Regions from separate parts of the Streptomyces sp. NPDC088923 genome, predicted to be linked through region 2. Evidence: riboswitches for the same ligand, from Rfam matches in the RefSeq annotation. Region 2 holds a riboswitch; each other region holds the start of a gene.
The links. A riboswitch is a leader RNA that binds a small molecule or an ion and turns the genes downstream of it on or off. The one in region 2 is predicted to bind cyclic di-AMP.
Positions count from the first base shown of each region.

Region 1: it holds a riboswitch for cyclic di-AMP, as region 2 does, so the genes downstream of both, ACIP4O_RS29425 (M23 family metallopeptidase) here and ACIP4O_RS04030 (transglycosylase family protein) in region 2, are expected to answer to the same signal.
Region 3: it holds a riboswitch for cyclic di-AMP, as region 2 does, so the genes downstream of both, ACIP4O_RS15985 (C40 family peptidase) here and ACIP4O_RS04030 (transglycosylase family protein) in region 2, are expected to answer to the same signal.

Region 1 covers NZ_JBIVIO010000012.1:30,258-33,520, reverse strand. The annotation lists gene ACIP4O_RS29430 (dienelactone hydrolase family protein) at 169-903, shown strand; cyclic di-AMP (ydaO/yuaA leader) riboswitch at 1,303-1,454, shown strand; gene ACIP4O_RS29425 (M23 family metallopeptidase) at 1,467-2,240, shown strand; gene ACIP4O_RS29420 (GntR family transcriptional regulator) at 2,568-3,251, shown strand.
Region 2 covers NZ_JBIVIO010000001.1:862,467-865,729, forward strand. The annotation lists gene ACIP4O_RS04020 (cytochrome P450) at 1-419, shown strand, start outside; gene ACIP4O_RS04025 (transglycosylase family protein) at 556-1,614, shown strand; cyclic di-AMP (ydaO/yuaA leader) riboswitch at 1,803-1,980, shown strand; gene ACIP4O_RS04030 (transglycosylase family protein) at 1,984-2,688, shown strand; gene eno (phosphopyruvate hydratase) at 3,049-3,263, shown strand, end outside.
Region 3 covers NZ_JBIVIO010000003.1:118,076-121,338, reverse strand. The annotation lists gene ACIP4O_RS15995 (ClpP family protease) at 1-233, shown strand, start outside; gene ACIP4O_RS15990 (hypothetical protein) at 238-588, shown strand; cyclic di-AMP (ydaO/yuaA leader) riboswitch at 1,098-1,298, shown strand; gene ACIP4O_RS15985 (C40 family peptidase) at 1,302-1,778, shown strand; gene ACIP4O_RS15980 (ATP-binding protein) at 1,853-2,299, opposite strand; gene ACIP4O_RS15975 (GNAT family N-acetyltransferase) at 2,630-3,058, shown strand; gene ACIP4O_RS15970 (hypothetical protein) at 3,217-3,263, opposite strand, start outside.

The DNA.
Region 1 (3,263 bases), on a different contig from region 2:
CCCGGGGCGGCCCTGCGCGGGCCGGTCGTCCCGCCGGGGAGTCGGCGCGTCCGCGTATCGGCCCGGACCGGCCACCGCCGCGCGCCGTCGCGGGCCCGGTACCGCCCCGCGCCCCGCCCTCCGTCGTGTTGATCGCAGCTTCGGCACATCGACCACGACAGGAGAGTCATGCCCACCAAGACACTGAGCATCGCCACCGAGGACGGTCACGCAGAGGGCTTCGCCGCCTTCCCCGAGGGAGGAGGGCGGCACCCCGGGGTCCTGTTGTACGCGGACGGCTTCGGCCTCAGGCCCGTGGTACGGGACCTGGCCGGTCAACTGGCCGGGCACGGGTACTACGTCCTCGTCCCCCACCTCTTCTACCGGCACGGCCCCGCGCCGGTGGTCGAACTCCCCGCCTACCTCGGGGGAGAGGAACGGGCGGCGGTCTTCGCCCGCGTGCTGCCCCTCATCGAGGCGCACACCGCCGAACGCGCCCGCAAGGACGCGGACGCCTACCTCGCCTTTCTCGCGGCACAACCCGAGGTCGCGGCGGGGCCGTTCGCCGTCACCGGCTACTGCGTCGGTGGTCTCCTCGCGGTGCGCGCCGCCGCCGAGCACCCCGGCGAGGTGGCGGCCGTCGCCGCGTTCCACGCGCCGGTGGGGGCGGCCGGACCCGGTGTCCACTCCGCGCTCACCGCACGTGTCCATCTCGGCCACGCCGAGGGCGACATGACCCCGGAGGCCCTCGACTCGCTCCACGAAAAACTCGACGCGGCCGGTGTCGACTACACCTCGGAGGTCTACCCCGGCACCCGGCACGGCTTCACCATGGCCGACACCGACGCCTTCAGCGCCACCGGGTTCGCCCGTCACTGGGACCGCCTGCTTCCCCTTCTCGCCGGGACGCTGACGGGCGGCTGAGTCCCCGGCAGCGGCGGGTGGGCGGGGCGGCGACGAGTGCCCGTGGCGGGCGGGGCTGCCTCGGCGGGGAGTGGCGGTGCGGCTTGGTCCGACACGGCGGCCCGCGCGAGCGGAGGCGGTGGCCCACGCGAGCGGGCACGGTGGTTCCCGTGAGCGGGCACGCGGCAGCCCATGCGAACGGGCACGGCGGCCCAGCGAGCCGGCGCGGGCGTCGACGTGCGCGGGCACGGGCCCAAGGCTGTCCGGATACCGGTCGGGTCCGTGTCCGTATTGGGTGCATGACGGCCTGTCTGGGGTGTGGCATGAGCAACAAAGGCGCGGTTGCGTTTGTTACGGAAGTCTTGCCCCGCTTAGCGTCACTCCGGCTGTTCGTCAGGTATGCGCCGCGCCCGCGGCAGCGGACAGCCTTCGCCGAGTTCCGGGGCTTGTACCCGGGAGCCGGGGACCCATGTGTCCCATGGGGTGAATCGGACGCCGTCCGCCGGTGTCCGTAGGAGACCTTCCTGCTCCGAACCCGTCAGCTAACCCGGTAGGCGAGAGGGAAGGAAAGGAACAGCCGCTTCATGGCGTTCACGCGCCCCACGGGCAGGCACCGCCGCCCTGCCGTCCGAGCGTCCCGCACCGGTGCGAAGGTGGCCGGGCTTGCCGCGCTCACGACCGGTTCCGTCGTCGGCACCCTCGCCGCCCCCGCGCACGCCGCGAACCACGAGGGCCCCGACACCGGCCTCACCCGCGTCATCGGCTTCGACAGCGTCGCCCAGGAGATCGCCACGCAGGCCTCCCTCGTGCACTCCGCCGCCGAGCAGGACGCCGCCGAGGCGAAGGCCGCGGCCGCGGCGAGTAAGGAGGCCGCGAAGGCGAAGCGCGAGGCCGAGCGGAAGAAGGAGGCGAAGGAGCGGGCCGCGCGGGCCGCCGAGCGCGAGCGCCTCAACACCTTCGTCCTGCCGATCCCCGGCTCGTACGTCTCCACCGGCTACCACGCCAGCAGTTCGCTGTGGTCGTCCGGCAGCCACACCGGCATCGACTTCCACGCGGCGAGCGGCACGAGCGTCCACGCGGTCGGCGCGGGGACGGTCGTGAAGGTCGACTGGGGCGGCGCGTACGGCAACGAGGTCGTGCTCCGCATGCACGACGGGACGTACACGCAGTACGGGCACCTCACCGCCGCCACCGTCGCGGTCGGGCAGACCGTGACGGCCGGTCAGCAGATCGCCGTCTCGGGCGCCACGGGCAATGTCACGGGCCCTCACCTGCACTTCGAGGCCCGGACGAGCCCCGAGTACGGCTCCGACATGGACCCGCTCGCCTACCTGCGCGGCCACGGCATCGACATCTGAGCCCGTCCCGCGCCTCGCGACGCCTTCGAAAGCCCCCGGCCGCCCCCGGGGGCTTTCGGCATTCCGCGTACGGGCCTCGACGTCGCGCCCGGCAGCTCCACTCCCGGCACCGCACCGCACGCCCCGCTCCCGGTACGGCGCACCTCGCCCTTTCCGCCCCGAACCGCCCGTAAACAGCGCACCGGGGCCCGAAGATATTCGGGGAATGCGCCCTGCCGTGAGGAATTCTTCACTGTTCTCATAGGGTCACTGCTCTAATGTCTGGTGGAGCCACCTCGCGGACGTCCAACGGCAGCGTTTCGCGGTGAATAATGCGGAGGTCGGGTCATGAGTATTCCCGCGCACTCGGTATGCACGGCGATCAGGGACGATATCGTCTCGGGCGTGTACGAGCGGGGGAGCCGGCTCACGGAGGAATTGCTCGCGCGGAGATACGGGGTCTCGCGGGTGCCGGTGCGGGAGGCGCTGCGCACGCTGGAGGCGGAGGGCTTCGTGGTGACGCGCCGGCACGCGGGGGCGCAGGTCGCCGAGCCGGGGGCGCGGGAGGCCGTGGACGTCCTGGAGACGAGGCTGCTCCTGGAGCCGCTGTGCGCGGCGCGCGCCGCGCAGCGCAGGACCGAGGCGCACCTCAAGGTGCTGCGCGGCCTCGTCAGGCTGGGGCAGGAGCGGGCACGCCGGGGGCAGGAGGAGGACCTGCGCTCGCTGGGCGGCTGGTTCCACGAGACCCTCGTGCAGGCCAGCGCGAGCGAGACCCTGACCTCCCTGCTGACCCTGCTGCGGCAGAAGATCGCGTGGATGTACGTGGTCGAGTCGCCCGCCCGCCCGCAGGAGTCCTGGGCCGAGCACGGCGCGATCGTCGACGCCCTGGCGCGCGGTGACGCGGAGCGGGCCCGCGCGCTCACGGCGCAGCACGCCGACCGCGCGCGGCGCGCCCACCGCCTGCGCGGCCCAGGCCCCTACCCGCCGCGCCGCCCGCCGGGGCGCGACCCCGAGGAGGCCCCCGCCTGGTGAGGCCGGGTGAGC
Region 2 (3,263 bases):
CCACCGGCATCGAGGAACTCCTCCGCTTCGACGGCCCCGTCGAACTCGCCACCTGGCGCTACGCCACCGAGTCCTTCGACCTCGCGGGCCGGCACATCCGCTCCGGCGACCCGGTCCTCGTCGTCCTCGCCGCCGCCGACCACGATCCCGCGCGCTTCCCCGACCCCACCACGCTCGACCTCACCCGCCGCGACAACCAGCACCTCGGCTACGGCCACGGCATCCACTACTGCCTCGGCGCCCCGCTCGCCCGCCTGGAGGGAAAGACCGCCCTCACCCGCCTCTTCACGCGCCTCCCCGGCCTCGCCCTCGACGCCGACCCCGAAGAACTGCGCTGGCGCGGCGGCCTCATCATGCGAGGCCTGCGCACCCTTCCCGTCCGTTTCACCCCCTCTGCGCAGGGATGTGAGCAGTCGTGAACTGAATGCGCGTCAATAATGTGATGTTCGCGTGATCAGTGCTGCATCGACTTGTGACGAGCGTTCGAATCCCGCTACGTTCACGTCGGATCATCTGTCCCACCAGCTGACCCTCAGCTCTTGCGAAAGGCACCGCATGCTCTCCGGGAACGGTCGCCACCGACGCCCCCGCCAGGCCCCGGCCCTTGTCGTCGCGGCCGGGGTCACCGGCTCCGCCATCGCCATCCCCCTCCTCGGCGCGGGGACCGCGAGCGCCGACCAGGGTCCCTGGGACCGCCTCGTGGAGTGCGAGACGGGCGGTGACTGGGCGGCCGACAGCGGCAACGACTACTACGGCGGCCTCCAGCTCTCCGACGAGGAGTGGGAGGCGCACGGCGGTCTCGACCTCGCGCCCCGCGCCGACATGGCGACGCCCGCCCAGCAGATACAGGTGGGTCAGCGCATCCTCGCGGCCCAGGGTCCCTCCGCCTGGCCCGGCTGCGCCCTGACCGCCGGGCTCACCACGGAGGACGGCTCGACGGCCTCCGCGCCCGCCCCCGAGGGCACGCCGAGCGCCACCGCGCCGGGCGAGAAGCAGACGGACAAGAAGGACAAGAAGGAGAAGAAGGGCGAGGGGAGTTCGTCCTCGGCGAGCGCCGACCCCTCCGCCTCGAAGACACCCGACGCGGAAGCCTCCACCGGGACCCCGTCCTCCGACGCCTCCGCGAGCCCGTCCGGCAAGGACGAGGACGCGGCCGCGGGCGCGGGCGCGGACGCCACCACGGGCGAGAGCGGCGCCACGGGGCACAGCCGCGGCAAGCACGCGAAGCCCGCCCCCTCCGGCTCGCCCTCCGAGGCCGCGGAACCCTCCGGCTCCGCCTCGCCCTCCGAGTCGACCACCGTCCCCGGCAGTGACCTCTCCGGCGAGACATCCGCCACTCCCGGCGACGGCCGCGACTCCGGAGCCGACCGTTCCGCTCCCGGCGGCCGCCACGCGGCCACGGACACGGAGGGTCAGAAGGGTGCGGACGGGGCGGACAAGGCCGATCCGTACAAGGTGCGCGAAGGGGACAATCTCTGGAGTATCGCCGAGGCGCACAAGCTGGCCGACGGCTGGACCGGGCTCTACGAGCAGAACAAGAAGATCGTCGGCGCCGACCCGGACCTCATTCTTCCTGGCCAGAGCCTGGATCTTGGTGCGGAATCAGGGCGATAACCGGACAAGCGGTTGACCGCATCTGTCCGTTATTGTCCGGTAGGGGTCGAGTGAGACATGAGTCTCAACCGCCCTGATCGTCTTTGAAGTTCCGCTGATTTCTTGCTTAACGTCGTGCTCGCTTCCCCACCGGGAGGCCCCGACGGTCGTCACGCCGAATCCTGCCGGCGCCCGTTTCGGGACAGTCGTCGCGTCACGCGCCGAAGGCAGGAGCGGGGGACCCAAGGTTTGCGTCCCAGCCGGCGTCCGGGAGACCGGGCGCCGGCCCGGGGCTAGGGGTGAAGCCGGGCGGCAGCCGCCGTCCGGCCGGGCAACTCACGGGCCCGAACCCGACAGCTCACCTCGCAGGCGTCGGTGAGGAGATACTCCATGCTGTTTTCCGGCAAGGCCAAGCACCGTCGCCGTCGTACCACCCGCATCGTCGCGTTCGCCGGTGTCACCGGCGCCGCGATCGCCGTCCCGCTGATGGCGAGCGGCAGCGCCTCCGCCGCCTCGACCGCCACCTGGGACGCCGTCGCCCAGTGCGAGTCCGGCGGCAACTGGTCCATCAACACGGGCAACGGCTACTACGGTGGCCTCCAGTTCAACCAGTCCTCCTGGGCCGCCGCCGGTGGCACCCAGTACGCCCCGCGCGCCGACCTGGCCACCAAGGACCAGCAGATCGCCACCGCCGAGCGTCTCCTCGACATGCAGGGCCCGGGTGCCTGGTCCTGCGCCGGCGCCGGCAACCTCACCAACGACGGTGTCGACCCGGGCGTCAACCCCAATGGTGGCGGCCAGCAGACGCAGGAGCGCTCCTCCAGCGACCAGAGCGCCTCGCGCAGCCAGCAGCGCCAGGCCCCCCAGCAGCAGCACACCACCCCGAAGTCGACCACCGGCACGGTCAAGACCGACACCGGCATCACCGTCCCCAAGGGCGACGGCGAGTACAAGGTCGTCAAGGGCGACAGCCTCAGCGAGATCGCCCAGAAGCACCACGTCTCCGGCGGCTGGAACAAGCTCTTCGAGCTGAACAAGGACATCGTCAAGGACGCCGACCTCATCTACCCGGGCCAGCAGCTCCACCTCAGCTGACCCCCTCCGGGACGACCGGGCCCCGCGCCCGTGGCGTTCCCCCGCAGGACCGCCCCGCCCCGCCGCGTTCTCCCCCGTACGCGGCGGGGCGGGGCTTTTCCCTGCCGGACGGGACTCCCGCCCCGCACCTCACCCGCGCACACCCCCGCTCACCAGCGCGGCTCACCTGTCACCCCCTCGGCTCAGATGCCCCGTTCGGCCCCGTTCCGCCCACCCGATTCGCCCTATTCACCGGCTCTGTCCCCCTGATTCCGACCGAGTCCCGGGCGTAGGCCGACCCCGGCCCCCCGGCCGGTTAGGCTCATGCAGCGGAAGGCCCCGCAAGGGCCCCCGCAGACCTGCTCCACATCCCAGAAGGAGATGCTCGTGCCGTCCATCGACGTCGTCGTAGCCCGGGAAATCCTGGACTCCCGAGGCAACCCCACGGTCGAGGTCGAGGTCGGCCTCGACGACGGCAGCACCGGCCGTGCTGCCGTGCCCTCCGGTGCGTCCACCGGTGCCTTCGAAGCCATCGAGCTGCGTGACGGTGACGCCAACCGTTACCAGGGCAAGGGCGTCGAGAAGGCCGTCCTCGC
Region 3 (3,263 bases), on a different contig from region 2:
AGCTGCCCGAGGCGATGCGAGGGCAGCCGAGCGATCTGGCGGTGTGGGCCGAGGAGTTGGCGCGCGAACGCCGCACGACGGAACGGCTCCTCGCGCAGCACACCGGACGAACGCGGGAGCGGGTGCACGAGGACATGGAACGCGATCTCGTCCTGACGGCGGCGGAGGCACAGGCGTACGGGATCGTCGACGCCCTCGCCGACCGGCGCGCCCCGCACTCCGGGACCAGGTGAGCGCGTGCTGCCGCCCGAACTCCCGCCGCTGCCCGCGCTGACCCGCGCCGAGGGCGAACTCGTCGACCACTACCTCGCCACCGCCGAGCTGCTCGGGCGGGTCAATCCCGCGCGCGGCGACGACACGTACGCCGCCCTGCGCGCCGCCCAGGCGCTCGTCACCGAGGTGACGCGACTGCGGGACGCGCTGGCGCTGATGCACGCGCGCGGCGAGACCGAGCTGCACCGGGCCACGCTGGAGCGGGCCTTGCGCGTCCTGGACGGCGAACGCCGGGCGGGGCGCGTCGCGGTGCCGCCCGCCGGGGCGGCCGACGCGGGCAACGGGAGCGCGGGAGACGGCGGGCGGGAACGCTGAGCGGGGCCGGAACGCTGAGCGGACGGGCACACTGAGCAGCCGCGCGCCCGCTGGGCGGCCGGTAGCGCCGCGCGGCCGTTGGCGCCGCGCGGCCGTTGGCGCCGCGCGGGCGCGCCCGCGCGGGCCGTTCGCGGTGCACGCGGGGCGTGAAGTCCGCGCCGGACGGCGCATAACCCTTCGTAACCCTTCACATGCATGCGCTCCGCGACCATTCGTGTCCGTAGCGCGACGCGCGACGGCCGAACGGAGGACCCCCCAATGACGTACGCCCGAGTCGGCGCCACGTCGCCCGCGGTTGCCCCCGCGGTCCGCGATCCGCCCCGCGCGCAGGGCGTCAGCGCTGGTCGACGGCTCGTCCCGCCCAAATGGCCCCGCACCTGACGGACTTTCGCCACCCAATCGCCATACGGGTGACTAAGCTCACATAAGCCGGTTTTCATTCGGTATCCGGCGGTGTCGTGCGTCAAGATCGCTCCCGACGACAAGCCCCCGCCGCCGCGGCGGGGCGGTCCGGGCGGACGCCGAGTCCCGTCCGCCGCCCGGACGCCAGGTCGACACGGAGTGGATCGGCGGGAGTGGAGGACCCGAGCACGGCGGTCCGGGCCCGGAAACGGGCGCCGGTCCTTGGGGTGAAGCCGCGTGAGCGGCCGGGCATCTTCGCCAGTCCGAACCCGACAGGTCATCCTTCACAGGCGGTTGACGAAGGGTTACGCATGCTGGTGCGCAATCGAGTTCCCGTCCTGCTCTCCCGGACCGGCGCGGTATCGGTCCTCACCCTCGCCGCCGTGGGCGGCACCGTCCTCGTCCCCGGCGCCTCCGGAGAGGCCTCGGCGGCGGTCCGGATCTCCGCGAAGGCGCTCAAGGTCGCGGCGTCCAAGAAGGGCGCCCCCTACCGCTGGGGCGCGACGGGCCCGCATCGCTTCGACTGCTCGGGCCTGACGCTCTATTCGTTCAAGAAGGCGGGCAAGTCCCTGCCCCGTACCGCGCAGGCGCAGTACAACCGGACCCGGCACGTCTCGGCCGGGAAGCGCACCAAGGGCGACCTGGTGTTCTTCCGCTCCGGCGGCGGCGTCTACCACGTGGGCATCTACGCCGGGAAGAACAAGATCTGGCACGCCCCCAAGACGGGAGACGTGGTCAAGCTCGAAAAGATCTGGTCGAAGCGGGTCTCGTACGGACGCGTGCGGTAAGCGGCGGGCGCGCGCGGGTTCATGAGCCTGAGGCCTTGAGCCCCCGGCTCGTGGGGCGGGCTCGTGGCGGGGGCTCAGCCCTCCGGCACGGCAGCCGCGCGCGCCGGTCGCCAGGGCAGCGCGACCAGGACCGTCTTGCCGCCCTGCGGCGTCGGGACCACCGAGAGCCTGCCGCCGTTCTCCGCCGCGAGGAAGCGGATGATCGCGAGACCGCGCCCGTTGTCCTGCTGGACGGCGGCGGGGAGGCGGCGCGGGGGGCGCGGGTGGGAGTCGGTCACGCCGACGCGCAGGAGTTCGTCACGGTCGAGCGAGACGGTGACGGTGAAGAACGGGGATCGTCCGCCCGTGTGCAGGACGGCGTTGGTGACGAGTTCGGAGACGATCAGGCGCACCGCGTCGGCCAAGTCGTCCCGCGCGGGCAGTCCCCACTCCGCGAGGAGCGTGCCGACGAACGCGCGCGCCTCGGGGACCGAGGCGGCGTCGCTCGGCAGCGTGACGGAGGCTTCCTGGTGATCGGCCATGACAACCTGCCCCTTTCCACCGGGCGTCCGCACGGCGCACCGGGTCGGTGGTTCGCGACAGCCTGCCACCAGCACGGGGCGCGTTCCGGAGACTGTGCGCCACTGTCGCCCGAAGCGGTGAAGCCTGCTACGGCAGAGCGGATTCCACGGCGCGGGGAGGCGCGCCCGAAGTACGAGGAGGGGCGTCCGAGTACGGGACGGAGCGGCCCGGAGCACGGAAGCCGGAGCGGCCCGGAGCGCGGGACGGGAGCGGCGCGGGGGGCGGGGCGGAGCCGTCCGCATCGCGAAACCCCGGTGCCCCGCGCACGTACCGCCTGGTTGGCTCCGCGCATGACCTCACCTGCCGAGCCGCGCATACGTCACGCCGTGCCCGCCGACATCGCCCCTGTCCTCGCCTTCTGGCGCGAGGCCGCCGAGGGGACGAGCATCAGCGACGACCCCGCCGGGGTCCGCCGCCTCCTCGACCGCGACCCCGAGGCGCTGCTGCTCGCCGAGCGCGACGGCACACTCGTCGGCACGGTGATCGCGGGCTTCGACGGCTGGCGCTGCTCCGCGTACCGCCTCGCCGTCCATCCCGCCTACCGCCGCCAGGGCATCGCGACGGCCCTCCTCGACGCGATGGAGGAGCGTTTCGCCGCGCTGGGCGGTCGCCGCGTCGACGCGATGGTCCTGGAGGAGAACACGCGCGCGCACGGTGCGTGGGGCGCGGCGGGGTACGTACGCGAGGAGCGGTGGCGACGCTGGGTGAAGCCGGTGTGACGGGACCGTCGGACCGGGTGTGACGGGCCGACGTGACGGGGTACCGGGACCGGGCCGGCGTGACGGGTGGTGGCCTCAGCCGCGGGCCCGCCGCCCCCGCTCCGCCCGCCCACTGCGCAGCCGCATCGCCCGCCACAGCGCTGCCGCACCCGGGCTGCTCACCGGAGGCCGCTCGTGCGGGGCGAGGCAGCAGGCGTCGTGCGCG